2 regions of the Bacillus daqingensis genome follow, and region 1 is predicted to be linked to the other one. Evidence: a T-box and tRNA genes for the amino acid it is inferred to sense, from the RefSeq annotation. Region 1 holds a T-box; the other holds one or more tRNA genes.
What was found. The T-box of region 1 lies ahead of serS (serine--tRNA ligase). A T-box ahead of a tRNA ligase gene usually reads a tRNA of that ligase, here a tRNA-Ser.

Region 1 (15,263 bases):
ATATCGAGAATTCGCTTTTCTCCGCTGGCAATGACCTTCACCATTCCACCGCCGGCTGATGCTTCAACTGTTTCTTCCTTCAGCTGTTCCTGCGCTTTCGCCATATCCTTCTGCATTTTCTGCATTTGCTTCATCATGTTGCCCATGCCTTTCATATCCATCTACTCCTTTATGATTCTATGATTCCGCACGCGCGGTTTATTCCTTGATCTCCAGCAGATCTCGGCCGACAAGCTTCACGGCTTCATCGATCAGCGGATTTCCCTCGTCTTTTTCTTCCAGTTCTCCGTCCTCTGACGGCGGCTGGGTCTGCCTCTTTGAGTAGGCAGCCTTTACGTCCTCCCAGTCGGCTTCTAACAGCGTGTGCAGAGAAAATGTCCGGCCGAGCTGCTGACTGACCGCATTTTCGACGAGATCCCGGAACTTTTCGTCAACCATATTCCGGTGCATTTCGTTACGGAAGCTGAGCACAAGTTCATTATCTGATGCGGCAGCCGGCTGACAGTCACTGAGCCAGGCGGAGGCCGGCACGCTTTCCCGTTTCACCTGCTCGATCACGTTGCCCCATTTGGACTGAGCCTGCTGCAGCTCCTGCTTGGAGGCTTTGTCCAGCATCGCCTTCACCCGCTGGACACCTGCACGGCTCTTGTTAGAAGAAGCTGCCTGCCTCGGCTTAGGCTTCGCCTGCGGAGCCTGAACGTTTTCTTTCGCAGCAGGGACGCCTTCTGACTGAAGCTTTTGCAGCGTCCGTTCCAAATGTTCGATTTTCTGCTCCAGCTTTTCTACAGCCGAGCTTGAAGCTCCGGTATCCGCGGCAGGTGCAGGAAGTGACGCTGTCTGCTGGGAAGCCTGCACGATGAACATTTCCAAAAATACCTGCGGATGATTGGCCCATTTCATTTGCTGCTGAAAGTGATTAAGCTTTTCCAGCATATGAAAAATCCAGACGGTATCAAGCTGTTCAACGGTCTGCTGAAACGCCTCATCCGTTTCCATCAGCTCCTGTGCCTCTTCCAGCTCCGGAGCTGTTTTCACCATCAGCGCATCGCGGAAGAAAAAAATTAAATCTTCCATGAAGCGGTTTGCGTCTTTCCCTTCCTGCATCAGTGTGTCTACTGCCTGAAGCCCGTCGCCGACGCTTCCGGATCGGACTGCTTCCACGATCTGATACATCATGTCGTTGGAAACGGAGCCGATAACGGCGTGAATGTCGTCTCGGCTGATCGTACCGTCTGAAAAGGAGACCGCCTGATCCAGCAGGCTCAGTGCATCCCGCATACCGCCTTCACTGACCCGTGCAATCAGCGCAAGCGCCGGCTGCTCAATCGCGATCCCGCTCTCCTGCACGATCTCTTCCATTCTGCCGAGCATGGCTGAAGAAGTAATCCGTTTAAAATCGAACCGCTGGCAGCGGGAGATGATGGTCAGCGGGATCTTATGCGGCTCGGTTGTAGCCAGAATAAAAATAACGTGCGGCGGCGGCTCCTCCAGCGTTTTTAAGAGCGCATTAAACGCTCCTGTTGTCAGCATGTGCACTTCATCAATAATGTACACTTTGTAGGAAACGGCACTTGGTGCAAACTTTACTTTATCGCGGATATCGCGGATTTCATCTACCCCGTTGTTGCTTGCTGCGTCAATTTCCATGACATCAACAATGCTGCCATCCCAGATTCCCCGGCAGGCTTCACATTCGTTGCACGGCTCTGTCGTCGGAGCATTCCGGCAGTTCACTGCCTTGGAGATGATCTTGGCAGCGCTCGTTTTACCGGTACCGCGGGGGCCTGTAAACAGATAAGCGTGCGACAGCTTCTGCTGGACAAGGGCGTTCTGCAGCGTTTTCGTGATGTGCTCCTGCCCGACGACGTCCTGAAGCTTCTGCGGTCTCCAGACGCGGTACAGCGCTTGATAGCTCATATCTCCGTTCAGCTCCTTCGTCGTGTTTCACCTCTATCTATTATACCGGCTTTGAGAGGTGAATTCAAAATCTATCTGGTTTCTGCCGAGGGAAATTCCAGTATGTATGCAGACAGAAAAAAACGACGCCCGCACAAAGCAGGAACGCCGTTTTCTTCTTATAGTAGATGCCGTGCACCTTTCCTCGACCGCAAAACCTCATGCGTTACCTGAGCAGTTTGCTCGATCCAGGCAACTCTGCGGCACACGGAAGGACTTGCTTACTGCTGCTTCCTTCCGGACCTGACAGGGTTCACAAGATTCCGTTGCGCAGAACCCGGATGTCAACACCACTTACTCAGGGCAGGCCATGAAATCGTACGGCCTCAGAAGAGGAGTTCAGCCCCGCTATAGCGGATTGCGGGTACAGGGAACCGCTAGCTCCCCGCTTAGCACGACAAAGTGGATAACGTAGTTGGTGGTGTCTGATTGCGACACAAATCTCAGTATAACTTCTTCCAGGATGAAAATCAATGATGAACTATGATTCGTCGGTGCTCTCTTTTTCGGCTTCTGCCTGCTGCAGCTTCGCCATTAAAATGTGCGGCGGTGTGTGCATCACATGCTCAATCGGCATGTTCAGCTTCTCTGCCATCATCTTCGCTGTTTCAAGTGAAATCTGATTCGGACGCATCGGCGTTTGCCTCCTGTTTCTTTTTCTTTTTTTCGAGCCGCAGCTGCTGAAAAAACGATGTTAACAGCGTGGCTGCCTCTTCTTTCATTATACCAGATGTCAGCGCCGCACGGTGGTTAAAACGGGCATCCTGCACGAGATTCATAAGCGTGCCGCAGCACCCGGCCTTCGGATCCTCTGCGGCAAATACGACCCGCTCCACGCGCGACTGTACGACAGCGCCGGCACACATCGGACACGGCTCGAGCGTGACGTACAGCGTACAGCCTTCCAGCCGCCAGCTGCCTGTTACGCGGCACGCCTCTTCCATTGCAATCAGCTCAGCATGCGTCAGCGACTGCTGGGTCGTCTCCCGCAGGTTATGCCCTCGCGCAATTACGCTTCCGTCTTTTACAATGACAGCCCCGATCGGCACCTCCCCCATTGCCCCAGCTTTCTCTGCTTCTGCAAGCGCTTCTTTCATAAATAAAACGTCCTGTTCCATGAGCCGGACCTCCTCTGCCGCTATTTTACCGCTCCTGAAGCCGGCGGTAAAGAACCGGACTGTTCCGTCAGCCGCAGAACGATAAAAACCGCCCCGGCAAACGGGACGGCTTTCATCTTATCGAGCAGATCGCGGGTTGAACGCATCCTTGATGCCTTCCCCGATGAAGTTAATGGAAAGAATCGTAAAGGTAATCGCAAGACCCGGCGGAATCCAGATCCACCAGTACGAACGAATGACGTTTGGATCACGTGCTTCCGTCATCATATTCCCCCAGCTCGGTGTTCCGGTTGGAACCCCGAACCCAAGAAAACTCAGTGCGGTTTCCGCCACGATCATGACGGCAAGAAGGAGCGTTGCCTGTACAATGATCGTCGTCATCACGTTTGGCAGCAGGTGCTTTCGGATCACCTTAAACGGTGTACTGCCGATTGAGATCGCTGCCATGACGTATTCGTTTTCCTTTTCCGCCATTACCTTGCTTCGCACAACCCGGGCTGCCCCGGTCCAGGAAAGGACGCTCAACACGATAATCAGCGCCCAGATACCTGCCTCACGGAAAATAGAGGCGAGTACGATAACAAAAACGAGGAACGGAAAGTTCATCATAAAATCTGTAAAGCGCATAAGAATCGCATCCACCAGGCCGCCGTAGTAGCCGGCAATCGAGCCGATCACCGTGGCAATCATGATCACGGCTGCCGTACAGACGAGTCCGATCGTAAGCGAGGTGCGTGCCCCGTAGAGGAGCAGTGTCCAAATGTCCCGTCCGGAAGCGTCGGTTCCGAGCAGGAAGCCCTCGCCCGGCGGCTGGTTCCGGTTGATGATATCCACCCGCTGTGGATCGTACCCGGTGAGCAGCGGTGCCATGTAGGCCATCGTAATAACGAGCACGAGAAAGCCAAGGCTCAGCATAGCGAGCTTATTGCGGACAAGCTTGCGCCGTGCTATCGACCAGGGGGACTGCTTTTTTGCTTTTTTCTCCAGCTGTATTTCTTCTGCTGCTTCCATGACAGTTCCCCCCTTATTCCACCCTGATCCGCGGATCGATGATGCCGTACAGCAAGTCAGCAAGCAGGTTGCCGACAAGCGTTGCTACAGATAACATCAGCGTAACAGAGAGCACGACCGCTGAATCCCGGCGTTCTATAGATGAGATCAACAGCTCTCCGATGCCGCGGTAGGAAAAGATAGTTTCAATGATAACCGCTCCGCCGATAATACTCGCAATGTCAAAGCCGAAGAGCGTGACGATTGGAATGATCGAATTGCGGAGGATGTGCTTGTTGTAAATTTCAGACTCCGGCGTTCCTTTTGCCCGCGCTGTCCGCACGTAATCCTTCTGCGCACTCTCAATGATATCGTTACGCAGAAACTGTGTGTAGCTCGCTGTCACGAGCGCACCGAGAACGAGAGCCGGCAGGAACGTGTGATACAGCTTGCTCATCCAGAATTCGAACGTACCCGGTGTCATACCGGAGCCGACGCTTCCTGTTGACGGAAAGAGTCCGAACTGGAACGAGAAAATGAAAATAGCAAACAGTGCAGCAACAAAACTTGGGATCGCAAGCATTAAGTAGTTGATCCCCTGAATCGTGTAGTCTCCTTTAGTATACGGGTTTCTTCCGGCATAGCGGCCCATGAAGAAAGCAAGAATATACGTAATGATAAGCGACATCGCCGATAGCAGTATCGTATTCGGCAGCCGCTCCCCTATGATGGCAGATACGTCCATTCTGTGTACGACAGAACGACCGAAATCCCATTGAACAATGCCGGCAACCCAGCGGCCGTACTGAATGTGAACCGGATCATTTAATCCCAGTTCCTCTCTCATTTCTTCAATGTATTCCGGGCTTTGCGTCGGATCGATCTGACCGGAAAGGGCATCCCCTGGCATCGCAAATGCCAGGGAGAATACCACAATGGAGACCAGAAACAGGATTGGAATCATGATGAGGATGCGCCTCAACGTATAAAGTAGCATGATCGATTTCTCCTTGTCAGGTCAAAGTGGGATGCTCATCTTTCCGATGAACAAACGTTTTTTACTCTTCGTCGATGTACCACTCGTGCGGGTTCGCTGTAGCGTCACGCACGTCCACTGTTACGCCGCCGACGTTGGCATTAATGCCGTAAAGGTCCGTCGGAGAGTTAAGCGGGATAAGCGGAAGCTCTTCGTTTACGAGCTGGTGCCACTCCTGATACACTTCCTGACGATAGTCGATATCGAGTGCTTCTTCACTGAGGCCTTCTGCGATCAGCTCATCAGACTCTTCGTTGTACCAGCGAGGGAAGTTCCAGAAATCATTGGATCTCCACAGACCGGATGGATCCGGATCCGCTGTAGCCAGTCCCCATGCACCCATAAAGATGTCGATGTTCTCATCGTCTTCTTCTACAAGGTCATAGAACAGGTTAAAGTCGAGCAGCTGGCCGTCCATCAGCTGAGCGTTGATGCCGACATCCTGAAGCGTCTGCAGAATGTACTGAGCACGTGGCTCTGCGATATCAGCAGGCGTGTCCATTGCAGCGAGGTTTACCGTGAACTCTTCGCCGTCCGGATCTTCGACAAATCCGTCGCCAGTTACGTCTTCATAGCCTGCTTCTTCAAGCAGCTCACGTGCGCGGTCCGGATCATACTCATACTGGTTCAGGGAGGACTCATCCGGGTAAGACCAGCGAATGTGGGATTCCGGTGCGTTGATAACCGTACCGTAGCCTTCGTTGAACTCATCGATGATACCCTGACGGTCAATCGCATGAGCGAATGCCTGACGGAGTTCCTTCGACTCAAACTTCGGATTGTTCATTTCCACTACTTCGTCTTCTGCGTTCCACTCACCGAGCTTAAAGCCGAGGTAGCTGTAGGACAGTGCTTCGATCTCTTCAACTGTCACATCTTCGTTGTCTTCCAGCGGAAGCGCCTGTGTCGGTGTCAGTTCGATGATGTCTACTTCACCCTGTGCAACAAGCTCCCCAGCCTGGTTGCCGTCTACGATTCGGTAAACAGCGCCGTCCAGGTTCGGTGCACCCTGCCAGTAGTCTTCAAAAGCTGTGTACTCGATCTGCTCACCAGGAACGATGTTCTCTACCTCAAATGCCCCAAGGCCAACCGGATTTTGCCGGACTTCTTCAGAGTCTTCAATTTCGGAGACTTCTAAATGCTCCAGGTGTGCTTTTGGAGACGGATAAGCCCAAAGGTTTTCCAGATTGTTTGCAAGTGCTTCCTGGAACGTGACTTCAAACGTGTAGTCATCAATGACGTTTACCCCTTCAAGCGAGTCAGCATCGCCTGCACGGTACTCGTCAAAGCCTTCGATCCGGTCAACGTTGGATAGACGTGGTCCGTCATAGTCCGGATGAGCGATAATCTCATAGGAGAACTCAAAGTCTTCCGCTGTCAGCTCTTCTCCGTTGTGCCACATAACACCTTCTTCAAGGTGGAACGTCACGGTCAGGTTGTCATCAGACCATTCCCAGTCGTGCGCGAGGCTCGGCTCCGGCTCAAAGTCTGTGAAAGAAGAGATGGAGTAGAGTGCATCTCCGTTGAAAATGTTCAGCGCGAGGCTGTCATCGACACCGCCGTAGAAGTTCCAGTCGAGAACACCCGCAAACGGAGCTGTGTAGCCGTATGTAACGGTACCACCCTGCGGAGCATCTCCGTCAGCCGCTTCTTCGTCGTTGTTTCCTTCGTTGTCAGCGTCTGCATCGTCTGCTCCATCGTTGTCAGTATCGTTTACTTCTGCGTTATTTGCATTGTTGTCTGCAGGATCTGCATTGTTGTTGCCGTCATTTCCTTCTCCGCCGCACGCTGCCAGAATCGCAACAGACATGAGTGAAGCACCTAATAGATAACGAGAACGTTTCATTCATTCTTCCCCCTTAAGGTTAATAAAAATTAGATAAGACCAGTTAAAAAGTGAACGCCTATTCATACAACAGGCACGATACGCGGTGCTCGCGGTTCACCTCCTTCAACTGCGGTTTTTTCTCGCTGCATTCCGGCATCGCCTTCGGACAGCGCGGGTGGAACGGACAGCCGACCGGCGGATTCTGCGGACTTGGGACATCACCCGAGAGAATCACCCGCTCGCTCTTATTGCGAGGGTCCGGCTGTGGAATCGCGGAAATCAGTGCCTGCGTGTACGGATGCTTCGGATCCTGATAAATATCGTCTGCGTCTGCGACTTCCACAAGGTTGCCGAGATACATCACGCCGATGCGGTCGCTCATATGCTTGACGACGCTTAAGTCGTGCGCGATAAAGAGCAGCGTCAGGTTAAATTCTTCCTGGAGCTCTTTGAGCAGGTTCAGCACCTGTGACTGCACCGATACGTCGAGTGCGGAAACGGGTTCATCTGCGACGATCAGCTTCGGCTTCAGCGCAAGCGCTCGCGCAATGCCGATCCGCTGACGCTGCCCGCCGGAAAATTCATGCGGATACTTGTAGTAGGCGTCTTCAGGAAGGCCTACCCGCTCGAGCAGCTGCATGACTTCGTCCTTCAGTTTGCCTTCACTGCCGTGTCCATAGTTGACGAGCGGTTCAGATACGATACTCCCGACCATCATCTTTGGATTGAGCGAGGCGTACGGATCCTGGAACACCATCTGAATATCCTGACGCAGGTTGCGGAGCTCCGAGCCGCGCAGGTTCGTGATATCCCTTCCTTCAAACAGGATATTTCCGGACGTCGGTTTAAACAGCCGCGTAATCGTACGGCCAGCTGTGGATTTGCCGCAGCCGGACTCTCCTACAAGTCCAAATGTCTCACCGCGCTTCAGCTCCAGCGAAATGTTATCGACGGCTTTGACGTCGCCGACCTTCCGGCGAAGGAAACCTCCGCGCACCGGATAATATTTTTTCAGCTCCTGCACTTGCAGCAAGTGCTCTGACTTTTCTGTTTTAACTGTTTCATTCGCCATTGCCTAGACCTCCGCTTTCTTTTCAGGGTGGCTTGCATCATAGAGGATACAGCGGACGGAATGCCCTTTATCTACTTCCCCGAGAGCCGGATCTATTTTTTTGCACTCCGGCATTGCAGATGGACAGCGGTCTACGAACCGGCAGCCCTGTTTCGGCATATTTTTCAGGGATGGAACAATCCCTTTAATCGTATTCAGCACTTCCCGGTGATCGTCCATTCTCGGGATTGAATCGAGCAGCGCCTTCGTATACGGATGCTTCGGCTCGTAGAACAGCCGGTCCACATCCGTATCTTCGACCACCTGGCCGGCATACATGACGACAACCCGGTCGGCCATTTCCGCCACGACGCCGAGGTCGTGTGTGATAAGCAGCATGGCCATGCCGACTTCTTCCTGAATTTTCGTAATCAGCTCTAAAATCTGCGCCTGAACGGTAACATCCAGTGCCGTCGTCGGCTCATCGGCAATGAGCAGCTGCGGCTGACAGGCGATGGCCATGGCGATCATCACGCGCTGGCGCATGCCGCCTGAGAGCTGGTGCGGGTACTCGTTGACAATTTGATCAGCGCGGGAAATGCCGACCTGCTGCAAAAGCTGCACGCTTTTTTTGCGGATCTCTTCTTTGCGCGTGTCCGTATGGTTAAACAGCACCTCATCCATTTGATATCCGATCGTCAGAACCGGGTTTAACGCCGTCATCGGCTCCTGAAAGATCATGCTGATATCCTTACCGCGGATTTGATTCATTTCCTCTTCGGAAAGAGGCACGAGGTCGTTTCCCTTAAACAGGATATGGCCCTTATCGATCTTCCCGTTATGCTTCGGCAGAAGATCCATAATGGACAGGGACATGACACTCTTCCCACAACCGGACTCTCCGACAATACAAACAACTTCTTTTGGATTTACCGTAAATGAAACGTCTTTCACCGCGTAATGCGTTTCTCCCTCGATGTTGAAGCCCGTATGCAGATTCTGGACTTCCAGAAGCGGTTTCTGGCTGCTCATTGGCGATCCTACCCTTCACTGTTTTCTCAATTCTTCTTTACTGAATTCGGTCTCACATATGTAGAAAGCAAGATAGTACTAAAAATTCTTTTTTTGGGAAAGACTACCGTTATTTTAATAGTCTGAATTCAGAATGTAAACCTGTTTTTGAAAACGCTTCCACTGCTTATGCTGTGAGCATAGCGCAAAACGTCACAAAACGCTGAGTATTAGGAAAATTTTCATTATTCCAATATAAAAGTCCTGTTCAGTCTACCACAGCCGATCGCGGTTAAACACCGACGTTCGTACTGAATTTCGAGTCTCCAAACAATATGAATGAGCACTCACTTAGTTTAAAAGTAGCAGAACCAGGGAATAACACGAAATTATCCGACTTTTCCGCTTAACTTGTATTATAAACAAACTAATGTATAAATGTATACCGTATTAAGAGATTTTCTTACAAAGTTTCGTAACTTTCTTTTACTTTATCACAGTTATGTATAAACGTCGTAAAGTACTGACTGACAGGCGTTTTAACGTTTTATCTTCCTTTCAGATCCTGCTTAATTCACGTGGACAGTAGCTCCAGTGTAGACATTACTCGTGCACCCTAAAGAATATTTATACATATTAGTTAATATATTATTCAGTTTATTTTCCCTTCCCGTCATTCTTTCCCTCGTGCAAACCTGTCACAGCAGGGGTTAACGACTGTCGACCTACGGTAGACTCTTGCTGTTAAGACCAGCCCTAACTTGCATAATTACTTGCTTTGCCTTTGTGCTTGTTTTCGCAAATTATTTTTGAAACATAGGAAAAGACGGTCCGCTGTGCGAACCGTCTGCTTTCTTATTTTGCGGTAATGTGGGTGCGTCCGCCCATGTAAGGCCGCAGCACCTCCGGAATTTCAATGCTGCCATCCTGCTGCTGGTAGTTTTCTACAATAGCAGCCACGGTACGGCCAACGGCGAGGCCGGAGCCGTTCAACGTGTGGACAAACTCTGTTTTCGCCTTGGTATCACGCTTAAAGCGAATATTAGCGCGTCGTGCCTGAAATGCTTCGAAGTTGCTGCAGGAAGAGATCTCCTTGTAGTCGCTGTAGCTTGGGAGCCACACTTCGAGGTCGTACTTCTTCGCTGCTGTAAAGCCGAGATCACCGGTGCACATGTGCAGCACGCGGTACGGCAGCTTCAGGTTTTGCAGAATTTTCTCTGCATGACCTGTCAACTTTTCCAGCTCCTCATAGGAATCCTCCGGCTTTACAAACCGCACGAGCTCGACCTTGTTAAACTGGTGCTGGCGGATCAGCCCGCGTGTATCGCGCCCGGCAGATCCCGCTTCAGAGCGGAAGCAGGCACTGTAAGCGGCATAGGTTTTCGGAAGATCCTCCACGTTCATAATCTCATCCCGGTGCATGTTCGTCACCGGCACCTCGGCAGTCGGAATTAAAAAGTAATCTTCCTCGCGGATCTTAAATGCATCTTCTTCAAATTTCGGAAGCTGTCCTGTTCCTGTCATGCTGTCGCGGTTGACCATATACGGCGGCAGAACCTCTTCATAGCCGTGTTCGTCTTCATGAAGGTCCATCATATAGTTAATAAGGGCACGCTCGAGTCTGGCACCAAGTCCTTTGTAAAACACAAAACGGCTGCCGGTCACTTTTGCTGCTCGGTCAAAGTCTGCGATATCCAGATCCCGGACGAGATCCCAGTGTGCTTTCTCCTCAAAATCAAATGCACGCTTTTCACCCCAGACGCGCAGCTCCACGTTATCTGCTTCATCCTCACCGACCGGTACGTCTTCATGCGGCACATTTGGTATCGTCAGCATCAGATAGTCAAGCTCCGCCTCGACTTCCCGAAGTTCTTCATCCAGCTTTTTGATCGTGGCAGAAACGTTTTTCATCTCCGCGATCACGTCTGTAGCATCTTGCTTTTCCTTCTTCATTTGGGAAATTTCCTGAGACACCGTATTGCGCCGGCTTTTCAGCTCTTCTGTTTCTTTAATGAGTCCGCGGCGTTTCTCATCCATATCGACGAATTTATCCAGCGCGCTGATGTCCTCATTTCGTTTAGCCAGCTTCTCTTTTACTCCTTCAAAATCGCTGCGGAGCAGCTTCATATCCAGCATGTTCATCTCTCCTCTATGTGAATTGTCTATTAAAAAAAGCCGTCCCTGGGTGCATGTGCACCCAGGGACGGCTGTAACCGCGATACCACCCTGCTTGGAGGCTTTAACGCCTCCCTGCTCGACCTGATAACGGCAGGCGCCGTGAAGGTTCACTTCAAGCTCAAGGATGGATTCACAGCTTCTTTCACCGGTTCACAGCGGCCACCGGCTCTCTGAAGAAAGAAAGGCTGTTACTAGTTCCCGTCTCAGCGGTTTTTATTTTACTGGGCGACAGGCTCCTTCAGAGACTGTCGGACGACCTCTACGAAATATTGATGGAAACGATCGTCATCTGTCAGCTCCGGATGAAACGAGCAGGCAACGAACGGACCCTGCTGAGCAGCAACGATGCTGCCGTCATATTCGGCAAGAACGGTAACGTTCTCGCCGACCGAGCGGATGATCGGTGCGCGGATGAATACTGCTTCGATATCCTCGCCGACGTTTTTCATCGGCAGAAATGCTTCGAAGCTTTCACGCTGGCGGCCGAAGGCGTTCCGCTCGACCGTCATGTCCATCACAGACAAATGCGGCTCCGCTTGACCGGCAATTTCTTTTGCCATCAAAATCGCTCCGGCGCATGTGCCGAAAACGGGCTTGCCCTCTGCCGCAAACTGCTTCAGCGGCTCATAAAATCCGTAAAGGTTAATGAGGCGGCGCATCGTGGTGCTTTCTCCACCGGGAAAAACAAGACCGTCCAGTTCATGCAGCTGCTCTACCTTCTTCACGACCGTTACCTGTACGTCCGGTGCCTCCAGGGCACGCACATGCTCTCGGACAGCACCCTGCAGTGCCAATACTCCGATGTTCATCATGATACAACCACCTCTTTCTTATCCCCTATAAACGTAGCTTGTTTACCAGCCGCGGTCCTGCATGCGGTCTTTTGGTTCAAGCGTGGAAATTTCAATTCCCTTCATCGCTGTCCCAAGATCTTTCGAAAGCTCTGCGATGAGCTTGAAGTCATCATAGTGAGTCGTTGCTTCCACAATCGCACGGCCAAATTTAGCCGGGTTGTCAGACTTGAAAATACCGGATCCGACAAACACGCCGTCAGAACCGAGGTGCATCATCAGTGCAGCATCTGCTGGTGTTGCGATTCCGCCTGCCGCGAAGTTCACGACTGGAAGACGGCCTGTTTCACGAATGTCCTGGAGCACGTGGAACGGCGCACCGAGGTTTTTCGCTTCTGTCATCAGTTCATCATCCGACATGCTCAGCACTTTGCGTACCTGTGCCTGAATCAAGCGCTGGTGGCGAACTGCTTCTACGATGTTGCCTGTACCTGGTTCACCCTTCGTACGGAGCATGGAAGCACCTTCGCCGATTCGGCGCGTTGCTTCACCGAGATCCTTTGCACCGCATACGAACGGCACCGTGTACTCGCTCTTATTCAGGTGGAACACTTCGTCTGCCGGTGTCAGCACTTCACTCTCATCGATATAGTCGACGCCGAGTGCTTCGAGAAGACGCGCTTCCACGATGTGGCCGATACGCGCTTTTGCCATAACCGGAATGGAGACGGCATCACGTACTTCTTCTACAATCGTTGGGTCTGCCATTCGTGCTACTCCGCCTGCAGCGCGGATATCAGAAGGAACACGCTCAAGAGCCATAACTGCTACAGCTCCGGCCTCCTCTGCAATCTTTGCTTGTTCTGCGTTGATGACGTCCATAATGACGCCGCCTTTTTGCATTTCTGCCATACCGCGCTTGACGCGGTCCGTACCTGTACGTTTTTCCATGATGATCCCCTTTCAGCACCTTGCTAGTAGTAAACATCGTGTCCGTCTTATATTATAGCGAATCTGCACCCATCCGTAACTGAATTGGCACGAAAAAGTACAAAAATTTATTCGTCGACCTTAGCTGTATATGCTAACATATCCCGTCGCACCGGGCAACTTCCCTGCTTATTAGAACCAGCCGCGTACGCTGTTGGAAACATTTGACCAGACGCCGGAAAAGAACGAACCGACATTGTGCATCGTCAGCGCCATCCAGCCTGCGCGTTCAACGGAATCGGTCGTCACGATTTCAATTTCGCCGCCGTTTTCGCCTTCACCCGGCAGGTACGCGATTTCACGGTCTCCTTCGTACTCAACGACCATGCGTCCGACCGTTGTGCCTGCTTCTACCGGAGCTTCCATTTCGCCGTCTTCGTTTAGAAGCGACTCATCCAGTTCCACCGTGTAGCTGTAGTTCTCTTCATCGCCCTCTTCTACCATTTCAGAGAAGGCAGCGTTTGTCGCAAGCGCGACGCTTTCTTCTTCGCCTTTTACAACCGGCAGGGTTTCATAGCCGTCCATTGTCATGTTCTCCGGGTAAATCTCTTCTTCGGAAAAGGCGTCAAACGCCCATTCCATCACCGCTTTTGTTTCTGTAAACCGCTCTGCTTCAGAACCAGCACCCATGACAACGCTGATAAAGCGCTGGCCGTCCTGTTCTGCCGTTCCGGTGAACGTAAAGCCCGCTGCGTTCGTATGCCCGGTTTTCAGTCCGTCGATCGGGTCGTACTTCACATCTTCACCGGTATCCGGATTCCGCGTGCCATCCAGCATCCAGTTCCAGTTTTCCATAAATACTTCATCTTCTGTTCCTTCACGGAACGTCATCGTCGGAATGCTCGCGGTATCCAACACTTCCGGATAGTCATTGACTAGGTGATAGGCAAGGGTTGCGGTTGCCTGGGCAGACATGAAGTTATCTTCTTCCGAGCCGGTCCCTTCCGGATGGTTTCCTTCCAAGAGGGTGTTCGGAAGGCCAGTGGAGTTGACGAATTGGAAATCACCAACTTCTTCAGCAGCAATCTCTTCCAGGTTGTCCATCCCGTACTCGGAGCCTGCTTCCCGAAGCGTTTCTCCCATGCCGAGGTCGGCGCCGCGCTCATTCATCAGCTCGACGAAATTTCCTTCTGAGCCGGAAATGTGCTCGGTCAGTGCCATCGTAGCAGCATTCGCTGAATAAATTGCGACCGATTCATACAGCTCCTGGACCGTATACGTTTCATCCACCCGCATTGGCACGTTAGACAAACCGCGGTTATGAGAAAGCTGATTTAAAAATTCACTGACCTCGACTTCATCATCCCAAGCAATATCGCCGTTGTTGACTGCTTCCAAAATCAAATATTCACTCATCATTTTCGTCATGCTTGCCGGCGGGAGCGGATTATCTGCGTTTTGTTCAAACAGAATTTGTCCGGTTTCTCCATCCACGAGAATAACTGTATCAACAGACGGCTCATAAGAGGCCATTGCGGGAACGGCTCCTGCAAATATGCCTGCTGTCAAAAGTGTCCCTGCTGCCGCTGCCTGTAGCTTACGTACCATTCATCATCTCTCCTAAATATCGGTATAATCTATATGTAAATGACGCGCTTCTGCTCAATTGACATACAAGCGGTATTTTACCACATCACAGCTAAGAAAAATAGATAGGGGAGGCCCCTATCTATTGACTCAGTTCGTATAGTTTGGTGCTTCTTTTGTAATTTGTACATCATGAGCGTGGCTTTCCTTTAATCCGGCATTCGTGATGCGGATAAAGCGTCCTCTCTCCTGCAGATCCGGCACCGTGCCTGTTCCGCAGTAGCCCATGCCGGCACGAAGTCCGCCGACGAGCTGATGCAGCGTATCAGCCAGCGGTCCCTTGTAAGGGATACGTCCTTCGATCCCTTCCGGAACAAGCTTTTTCTCTTCTTCCTGGAAGTAGCGGTCCTTGCTTCCTTTTTCCATTGCAGCAATGGAACCCATGCCGCGATAGACTTTGAACTGTCGTCCTTGATAAATTTCACGCTCGCCCGGGCTTTCTGTAACACCGGCAAGAATACTGCCGAGCATCACGGCGTGTCCGCCGGCTGCAAGTGCTTTTGTAATTTCTCCGGAGTGCTTGATCCCGCCGTCTGCAATGATCGCCACACCGTGCTTTCGTGCTTCTGTCGCACAGTCATAAATGGCTGTAATCTGTGGAACGCCGATACCGGCAACGACACGCGTTGTACAAATCGACCCTGGTCCGATGCCGACTTTAATAATGTTAGCCCCTGCTTCGATGAGTGCTTTTGTTGCTTCCGCAGTTGCTACGTTTCCGGCTACA
Region 2 (8,145 bases), on a different contig from region 1:
ACTTCAATTTCAGGAAGATGTTCTGGAAAAAATTCATGAAGAAGGGTCACGTGGCGTTGTAATCGATTTAACGTCCGTTGATATGATCGATTCATTTATCGCAAAGGTACTTGGTGATGTGGTGGATATGTCCAACTTGATGGGAGCAAAAGTGGTGCTGACTGGAATTCAGCCTGCTGTTGCTATCACGTTGATCGATATGGGCATTGTTCTGGATGAAGTTCCGACTGCATTGGACCTTGAGCAGGGGCTGGAAAGACTCCAGCTCGAATTGGAGGGGTGAAACATGCAAGTTCAGACCCATGTCGATATTAACAGTGAATGGGGGATCGTGGCAGCCAGGCAGGCCGGGCGAAAGCTCGCGCGCGAAATCGGCTTCGGCTCCGTTGATCAGGCACGTATAACCACAGCCATCTCAGAGCTTGCACGTAATATTTATTTGTACGCAGATCAAGGTCAGATAAAAATTGAAGAAGTAGCGGAAGGCGGTAAACGGGGCATGAAAATAATTGCCTCCGATCAAGGTCCCGGAATCAAGGATCTTCGCCGCGTCATGGAAGACGGGTTTACGACGTCGGGTGGACTTGGAGCAGGTCTTCCGGGAGTGAAGCGTCTGATGGATGATTTTGCTATTGAATCTGAGCTTAATCAAGGTACTGTCATTACGGCAGTGAAATGGCTTCGATAACATAGACAGATAAGCAGGGGGTGCAGGCTGAGTGGAGGATATGCAGGTTTCGATGTATCGATTATACAAAGATATGCTGACGAGCTACCTGCGTGATAAAAGTGAAACCGCCCTGTATCACGCTCAACAGTTCAGCAAACAAATGATGGAGCAGGATATGTCTCCGGAAGAAACGGTCAGCCTCCATTTGTCCGTGTTTCAGGAATTGGCTGAAGACCTGCCGGAAGAAGTGACAGATTCATTTGACCTTCTTCTGGAGGTCATGATTGGATACGGACTTGCGTACCGGGAGCACCAAAGCCTCCGCGATCGACAGCAGGAGCTGGAATCAGAGCTGAATGTTGCTGCTCAGATGCAGCGAACGCTTCTGCCGGACAAGCAGATTAAAACGGATGAAATTGATTTTGGTGTGATCAGCGTGCCCGCAGGGAAGATGAGCGGAGATTATTATCATTACGATGAGGACACTGTAGGAAACTTTGCTGTCGCAGTCGCTGATGTCATCGGCAAAGGGGTACCTGCGGCAATGTCGATGTCGATGATAAAATACGCGATGGACACGCTGACGGACAAGCAGACCGAACCGGCCGGTGTTCTGGAAAGCCTTAACCGAGTAGTAGAACGGAACATTGACGAGGACATGTTTATTACCATGATGTACGGTGTTTACTATCCGGACAGCCATCAGTTTCATTTTGCAAGCGCCGGGCATGAGCCGGGCTTTTTCTATCGTTCAGCAGAAGAGTCGTTTGAGAGTTTGGAGGCGAAAGGTCTCGTGCTTGGGGTATCTCCAAAAGTTCGATACGAAGAGCGCGGCTTCCGCCTGGATCCGGGCGACTTTATTGTGTTTTTATCCGATGGTGTAACCGAAAGCCGTGTCGACGGGGAGTTCATAGAACGGGATACGGTTGTCAGCATGATAAAAGAAAGACTTCATCTCAGTGCTCAAGAAATTGTTAACGAATTGTTTGAAGAGCTTGAAAAAGCACAGGAATTCCAGCTTCGGGATGATTTTACGTTAATGATTTTAAGAAGGAAGTTTTAAGGAACTGCCCTCCGGGTAAAGAGATTAAGATAATGCATAATATTCAGGAGGGGAAAAGATGAACTTAGATATCCAGGTTTCCGACTACGAAAGCAAAAGTGTTGCACAAGTTTCAGGAGAGGTTGATGTTTACACGGCTGCGAAGCTGAAGGAAACGATCACACCGCTTGCGGAGCAGGAGGACAAGCGGCTGATTATTGACCTTTCCGGAGTGGATTATATAGACAGTACAGGACTGGGGATCTTCATCGGGGCGCTGAAGGCAAGTGAGAAGGCAGGTACGTCATTAACACTGACCGGATTGAATGCACGAGTGAAGCGTCTGTTTGAAATCACCGGCCTGCATGAGGTCATTGATATCGACCACGCGAAGAGGGAGGAAGCATAAGCATGGCCCATCAGTCTGAACTTATCGAAATGAAGGTACCGGCGAGGCCAGAATATGTCGGCGTTGTGCGTCTAACTGTGTCTGGAATAGCGAACAGACTTGGCTATTCCTACGATGACATCGAAGATATTAAAATTGCAATCGCAGAAGCGTGTACCAACGTGGTTAATCACGCTTACCCTGAGCAGACCGAGCATGCGAGCATGCATGTCAGCTTTGCTATTTTTGAGAACCGCCTTGAGCTTGTGGTGGCTGATAAAGGCGGCGCTGTTGATATCGAAGAATTAAACCGCGGCCGCGGTCCGATCACGAAAGACCAGCCCGTTGAGGACCTTAAGGAAGGAGGGCTGGGGCTGTTTCTGATTGAGACCCTGATGGATGAAGTGGAAATCCGCAGTGAAGACGGTGTCATGATAATCATGACAAAGTTCCTTCAAAGAGATGAGGTGGATAGCGATGTCGACAGAACCTCAGAAGAACCAACAAAACACCAGTGAAGCGAAGCAGAAAATTCTCGATAAGATTGCAGAATTTCAGGAAACGAACGATGATGAACTGCAGACAGAGCTCGTTCTCGAATTTGAGAGCCTCGTCCATGCACTTGCCCGGAAATTTTCCCGGGGACAGCGGCACGATGAAGATTTAACGCAAGTAGGGATGATCGGGCTTCTTGCGGCACTGCGCCGGTTTGATCCATCATTTGGCCGCAGCTTCGAATCCTTTGCGGTGCCGACGATTGTTGGAGAAATTAAGCGCTTCATCCGTGATAAAACATGGAGTGTTCACGTACCTAGAAGAATTAAGGAACTGGGACCGAAAATTAAAGGCGCTGTTGAAGATTTGACGACGACACTTCAACGTTCCCCGAGTGTTCATGAAATAGCAGACCATCTCGGTGTTTCGGAGGAAGAAGTACTGGAAACGATGGAGATGGGCAAAAGCTACCAGGCTTTATCAGTCGACCGCTCTATTGAAGCAGACGACGAAGGGAGTGCTGTTACGCTGCTCGATCTGGTTGGTCAGGACGAGGGCGGCTACGAAAAAACAGATCAGCAGCTCCTGCTTGAAAAAGCGTTTGCTGTATTAACGGACCGGGAAAAGCAAATTTTACAGCTTACGTATTTCGATAATCTCAGTCAAAAGGAAACCGGTGAGAAGCTCGGCATTTCTCAGATGCATGTGTCCAGACTTCAGCGCCGGGCTTTGCAAAAACTGAGAGAGTCAATCCGCATAGAAGCAACGGAGGCTTTTTAAATGATTGAACACCTTCATCTGGATGATTCGGACATAAGCGTTTACCATACAGCAAAAGGGAACAACTGGTGTTCCGGCGACAGTTTTTTCGGTACAAGCCGGGACGGAACAGTGACCTGTGCATTGGCAGACGGTCTGGGAAGCGGCGAAGAGGCAATGCATGCCTCCAAGCTTGCAATGGAAGTGATCGAGTCAAATCCGGATGAAGCGTTGGAGCGGCTGATTCAGTTGTGCAATGACAGAATGTGGGGCACGCGCGGTGTTGTCCTTTCCATTTTGCGAATTGATGTTCAAAACCGCCGGTGTGAATACATTAATATGGGTAATATTTCCTGTCATTTTTATCATCCAGACGGAGATATGATTCGGCCGGTCCCAAAACGAGGCTATCTTTCAGGCAGGAAAGTAAAGCTTCGCACACAGTCTTGGGAATACCGTCCGGGCATGGTGTTTACGATGTACTCGGATGGCTTCCCTCAGGATCCGTTATCCGATCGGCTGTTCTCAGCAAACGATACGCCAGAAGCGATTATGGACCGACTGTCTGATTTATTCGAGCACGTAGATGATGATGCAACCGTCATGATTGGGAAAGCTTACGTATAGGAGTTCGAGGCTGTCTTTCGTCAAGAAGGATAGCTTTTTTTGTGTTCTAAAGTGCCGCGGCGAGCACGTAAATCTTTCTGGAGAATGTCGAGGCTGTCTGAAGGAAGAGTCTGCAAATGTTATAATCAGAAACGGAAAGGGGAATGATGATGGATCAAACGATTGTAAAGCACGTACATACGGAAACAAACCTTCCGATTGCGAAAGTGGAAACCGTGCTGAAGCTTGCGGAAGAGGGAAATACGGTACCGTTCATCGCCAGGTATCGAAAAGAAATGACGGGCGGAATGGATGAAGAGGAAATTCGCAGCGTTCTCTCTATTTGGGAATACGCTGTTTCACTTGCGAAACGAAAAGAAGAAGTCCAGCGATTAATTGAAGAGCAGGGAAAGTGGACAGAGGAACTCGCAAATAATCTGCAGCAGGCAAAAAAGCTGCAGGAGGTAGAAGACCTCTATCGACCGTACAAACAGAAAAAACGAACTCGAGCATCAACTGCAAAGGAGCAAGGTCTGGAGCCGTTAGCGCAGTGGCTGCAAAGCTGTTCGGCCGGCGATCCATTGGAACAGGCATCGGCGTATGTATCAGAATCGGTCGAGACAGCAGAGGATGCACTACAAGGTGCAAGGGATATCATTGCCGAATTTGCAGCGGATGACCCTTCCGTGCGGCGGTACGTCAGACATCAAGTATGGAAGAGAGGCAGTTTGAAGGTTGAAAAAAAGGCGAAGGCGGAGGATGAAAAAGAAGTGTTCGCCCTTTATTATGACTATGAGGAGAAAATAAGTCGAATGGTGCCTCACCGGACCCTGGCTGTAAACCGTGGAGAAAAAGAGAGCGTCCTGCGAGTAAAAGTGATCCCTCCGGCAGAGGAGATCGAAAAGTGGGCTGTTAATCGAATGGTAAGACGTACTGTCCCGGCTGCAGAGCAGCTTCAAGCAGCGATAGAGGACAGCCTGAAACGGCTTATCTATCCTGCAGTAGAACGGGAAATCCGCGGTGAGCTGTCAGATAAAGCAGAAATGCATGCCATTGAAGTTTTTTCAACAAACCTTCGTCAACTGCTCCTGCAGCCTCCGTTGAAAGGACACGTCGTGTTAGGAGTGGACCCGGCATACAGAACTGGGTGTAAACTGGCAGTAGTGGACGAGACCGGGATGCTGCTGGAAACAGGTGTTGTCTATCCGACAGCGCCGCACCATCAGACGAAAAAAGCAGAAGCTGAAGTCACCCGTATGATCAGTCGCTACGGTGTAACGATGATTGCTGTCGGAAACGGCACGGCATCACGGGAAACAGAGCAGTTTATCGCTGAAGTCATTCAACGGCAGCGAGCGGATATTTATTATTTAATTGTCAATGAAGCTGGTGCGAGCGTGTACTCGGCTTCAAAAACAGCGAAAGAAGAATTTCCGAAGCTTCAGGTAGAAGAACGGAGTGCAGTGTCGATTGCGCGCCGTCTTCAAGACCCGCTGGCAGAACTTGTGAAAATCGACCCGAAGTCTGTCGGTGTCGGCCAGTATCAGCACGATGTGACCCAATCTAAGTTGTCAGACAGCCTTACTTTCGTAGTGGAAACGGTCGTAAACAGAGTCGGGGTTAATGTCAATACGGCGTCTGCTTCGCTGCTTGCGTATGTTTCCGGCTTATCACCGGCTGTGGCCGGCAACATTGTCCGGCACCGTGAATCGGAGGGGCGATTTCAGAAACGGACCGATTTAAAAAAGGTACCCCGGCTCGGAGCGAAAACGTACGAGCAAAGTATCGGATTTCTGCGCATTCCTGATGGAAAGGAGCCGTTGGATGCGACATCGATCCACCCAGAAAGCTATAAAGAAGCAGGGGCATTGTTGAAGCAGCTGTCATTAAATGCTTCAGAGATCGGATCAGACAAGGCTTCGGAAGCGGTGAAGCAGCTGAATCATCAGAAAGCAGCAGACTCGCTTCGTATCGGTCTGCCTACATTAGAGGATATTCTGGATGCCTTCCGCAGGCCGGGCCGCGATCCTCGCGAAGAAGTAGCGAAGCCGTTGCTGAAACAGGATGTTTTGTCGATGGAGGATTTATATGAAGGGTTGGAGCTGGAGGGGACCGTCCGAAACGTGGTTGATTTCGGTGCGTTTGTAGATATCGGTGTTAAGCAGGATGGTCTCGTTCATATTTCCAAGCTTGCCGATCGTTTCGTCAAACATCCGATGGATGTAGTAGCTGTAGGTGACGTAGTGACAGTCTGGATTGATGGAGTTGATGTACAAAAGGGGCGTATCTCCCTTACGATGAAACGTCCTTCATAACGAATAAAAGGGAAAGGAGCTGTCTGTTTAGGGCAGCTTTTTTACTGGGTGAACTTGATTGTCGGTTAGGCTGCCTAACAGTCATTATGTAATGGATTCTCGTCCAGTAAACGGATTTGAAACGGCTTCGTGCGACCGAATAAAAGAGTCAGTAGAGGAGTAGGCTGCTACATGATATGATAGAAACTATGAAGGCACACAGCAGGAGGATGACGTTGACGAATGAAGAGCTGCAGCTGCTGATTAAGCAGATTTCAATCGACTGTTTTGGAAAGCCATTCAGACACCGTGCCGTCTTTAATAAGAGGCTTCGCACGACCGGAGGAAGGTACGCGCTCCATTCACATACTATTGAGATAAACCCAAAGCACATGGAGCATTATGGAGAAAATGAACTGATCAGCATTATTAAGCATGAGCTGTGCCATTATCATCTCCACCTCGAAGGGCGAGGATATCAGCATCGTGATGCTGATTTTAAAGCGCTGCTTCAAAAAGTGGGGGGAGCGCGGCATTGCAAATCGATTCCCGGAGCGAAACAAACCTCTTCGATTATTCACGTTTATGAATGTGCCTCGTGCCGGTTTCAATATCCGCGCAGACGAAGGATGAATACCGAAAAATACGTGTGCGGCAAATGCCGTGGAGTGCTGAAAAAAATCGAAGAAAAAAAGTTGCAGAAATCGTTGACGTCCTTAAAAGGGATGTGATACATTATAAAAGTCGCCGAAAGGGCAGGCGCTAAAAGCGCTTTAAACCCCGCAGCGGCACGGAAAAACTTTTGAAAATATATTGACATAACATTTTCCCTGATGTTAAGATATTACTTGTCTCCCAAAGAGAGGGACACACTATTCCACAGTAGCTCAGTGGTAGAGCAATCGGCTGTTAACCGATGGGTCGTAGGTTCGAATCCTACCTGTGGAGCCATCAAGGAGAAGTACTCAAGTGGCTGAAGAGGCGCCCCTGCTAAGGGTGTAGGTCGCGCAAGCGGCGCGAGGGTTCAAATCCCTCCTTCTCCGCCAGCATTTAGGCCCGTTGGTCAAGTGGTTAAGACACCGCCCTTTCACGGCGGTAACACGGGTTCGAATCCCGTACGGGTCACCATACTTACTTTATCTCAATCAGACAACTTGTCTGTTTTTGGAGGATTAGCTCAGTTGGGAGAGCACCTGCCTTACAAGCAGGGGGTCGGCAGTTCGAGCCTGTCATCCTCCACCATCGACACTTTATAAGGTCCCGTGGTGTAGCGGTTAACATGCCTGCCTGTCACGCAGGAGATCGCGGGTTCGATTCCCGTCGGGACCGCCATTTAATTTCATATAGAAACAAGCAACAATTTTTAGTCATGCGGGTGTGGCGGAACTGGCAGACGCGCTAGATTTAGGATCTAGTGTCTTCGGGCGTGGGGGTTCGACTCCCTCCACCCGCACCATGATTATTACAAGCTTGCGGTTGTGGCGGAATGGCAGACGCGCTAGGTTGAGGGCCTAGTGGGGTAACACCCGTGGAGGTTCGACTCCTCTCAACCGCACCATTTTTATTTTAATGAGTGAAACGGGAAGTAGCTCAGCTTGGCAGAGCACTTGGTTTGGGACCAAGGGGTCGCAGGTTCAAATCCTGTCTTCCCGACCATCTTTGACTCTGCACAAACTTTATATTCTTTCATCTACATGCGGGTGTAGTTTAGTGGTAAAACCTCAGCCTTCCAAGCTGATGATGTGGGTTCGATTCCCATCACCCGCTCCATTTTTATGCCTGTAATCATGGCGGGGGCCTGTAGCTCAGCTGGTTAGAGCGCACGCCTGATAAGCGTGAGGTCGGTGGTTCGAGTCCACTCAGGCCCACCATTGACTTGATTACTTGCAGC

Region 2: it encodes a tRNA-Ser, which carries the amino acid that the T-box ahead of serS (serine--tRNA ligase) is inferred to sense. The anticodon was not compared.

What each region holds. Positions count from the first base shown of each region.
Region 1 is NZ_JBHSGK010000015.1:1,054-16,316, reverse strand. Features, by position in the region: gene ACFO4L_RS14260 (YbaB/EbfC family nucleoid-associated protein) at 1-155, opposite strand, end outside; gene dnaX (DNA polymerase III subunit gamma/tau) at 199-1,917, opposite strand; RNA gene ffs (signal recognition particle sRNA large type) at 2,088-2,354, opposite strand; gene ACFO4L_RS14245 (YycC family protein) at 2,438-2,590, opposite strand; gene tadA (tRNA adenosine(34) deaminase TadA) at 2,565-3,074, opposite strand; gene opp4C (oligopeptide ABC transporter permease) at 3,192-4,085, opposite strand; gene opp4B (oligopeptide ABC transporter permease) at 4,099-5,061, opposite strand; gene opp4A (oligopeptide ABC transporter substrate-binding protein) at 5,123-6,946, opposite strand; gene ACFO4L_RS14220 (ABC transporter ATP-binding protein) at 7,005-8,000, opposite strand; gene ACFO4L_RS14215 (ABC transporter ATP-binding protein) at 8,004-9,011, opposite strand; gene serS (serine--tRNA ligase) at 9,846-11,126, opposite strand; T-box leader at 11,187-11,382, opposite strand; gene pdxT (pyridoxal 5'-phosphate synthase glutaminase subunit PdxT) at 11,387-11,980, opposite strand; gene pdxS (pyridoxal 5'-phosphate synthase lyase subunit PdxS) at 12,023-12,910, opposite strand; gene ACFO4L_RS14195 (D-alanyl-D-alanine carboxypeptidase family protein) at 13,082-14,497, opposite strand; gene guaB (IMP dehydrogenase) at 14,627-15,263, opposite strand, start outside.
Region 2 is NZ_JBHSGK010000006.1:70-8,214, reverse strand. Features, by position in the region: gene ACFO4L_RS08065 (STAS domain-containing protein) at 1-283, shown strand, start outside; gene ACFO4L_RS08060 (anti-sigma regulatory factor) at 287-688, shown strand; gene ACFO4L_RS08055 (PP2C family protein-serine/threonine phosphatase) at 729-1,733, shown strand; gene ACFO4L_RS08050 (STAS domain-containing protein) at 1,792-2,121, shown strand; gene rsbW (anti-sigma B factor RsbW) at 2,124-2,618, shown strand; gene sigB (RNA polymerase sigma factor SigB) at 2,578-3,375, shown strand; gene ACFO4L_RS08035 (SpoIIE family protein phosphatase) at 3,376-3,981, shown strand; gene ACFO4L_RS08030 (Tex family protein) at 4,125-6,275, shown strand; gene ACFO4L_RS08025 (SprT family protein) at 6,491-6,985, shown strand; tRNA gene ACFO4L_RS08020 (tRNA-Asn) at 7,131-7,205, shown strand; tRNA gene ACFO4L_RS08015 (tRNA-Ser) at 7,210-7,300, shown strand; tRNA gene ACFO4L_RS08010 (tRNA-Glu) at 7,308-7,382, shown strand; tRNA gene ACFO4L_RS08005 (tRNA-Val) at 7,421-7,496, shown strand; tRNA gene ACFO4L_RS08000 (tRNA-Asp) at 7,511-7,586, shown strand; tRNA gene ACFO4L_RS07995 (tRNA-Leu) at 7,626-7,710, shown strand; tRNA gene ACFO4L_RS07990 (tRNA-Leu) at 7,727-7,812, shown strand; tRNA gene ACFO4L_RS07985 (tRNA-Pro) at 7,834-7,910, shown strand; tRNA gene ACFO4L_RS07980 (tRNA-Gly) at 7,951-8,024, shown strand; tRNA gene ACFO4L_RS07975 (tRNA-Ile) at 8,049-8,125, shown strand.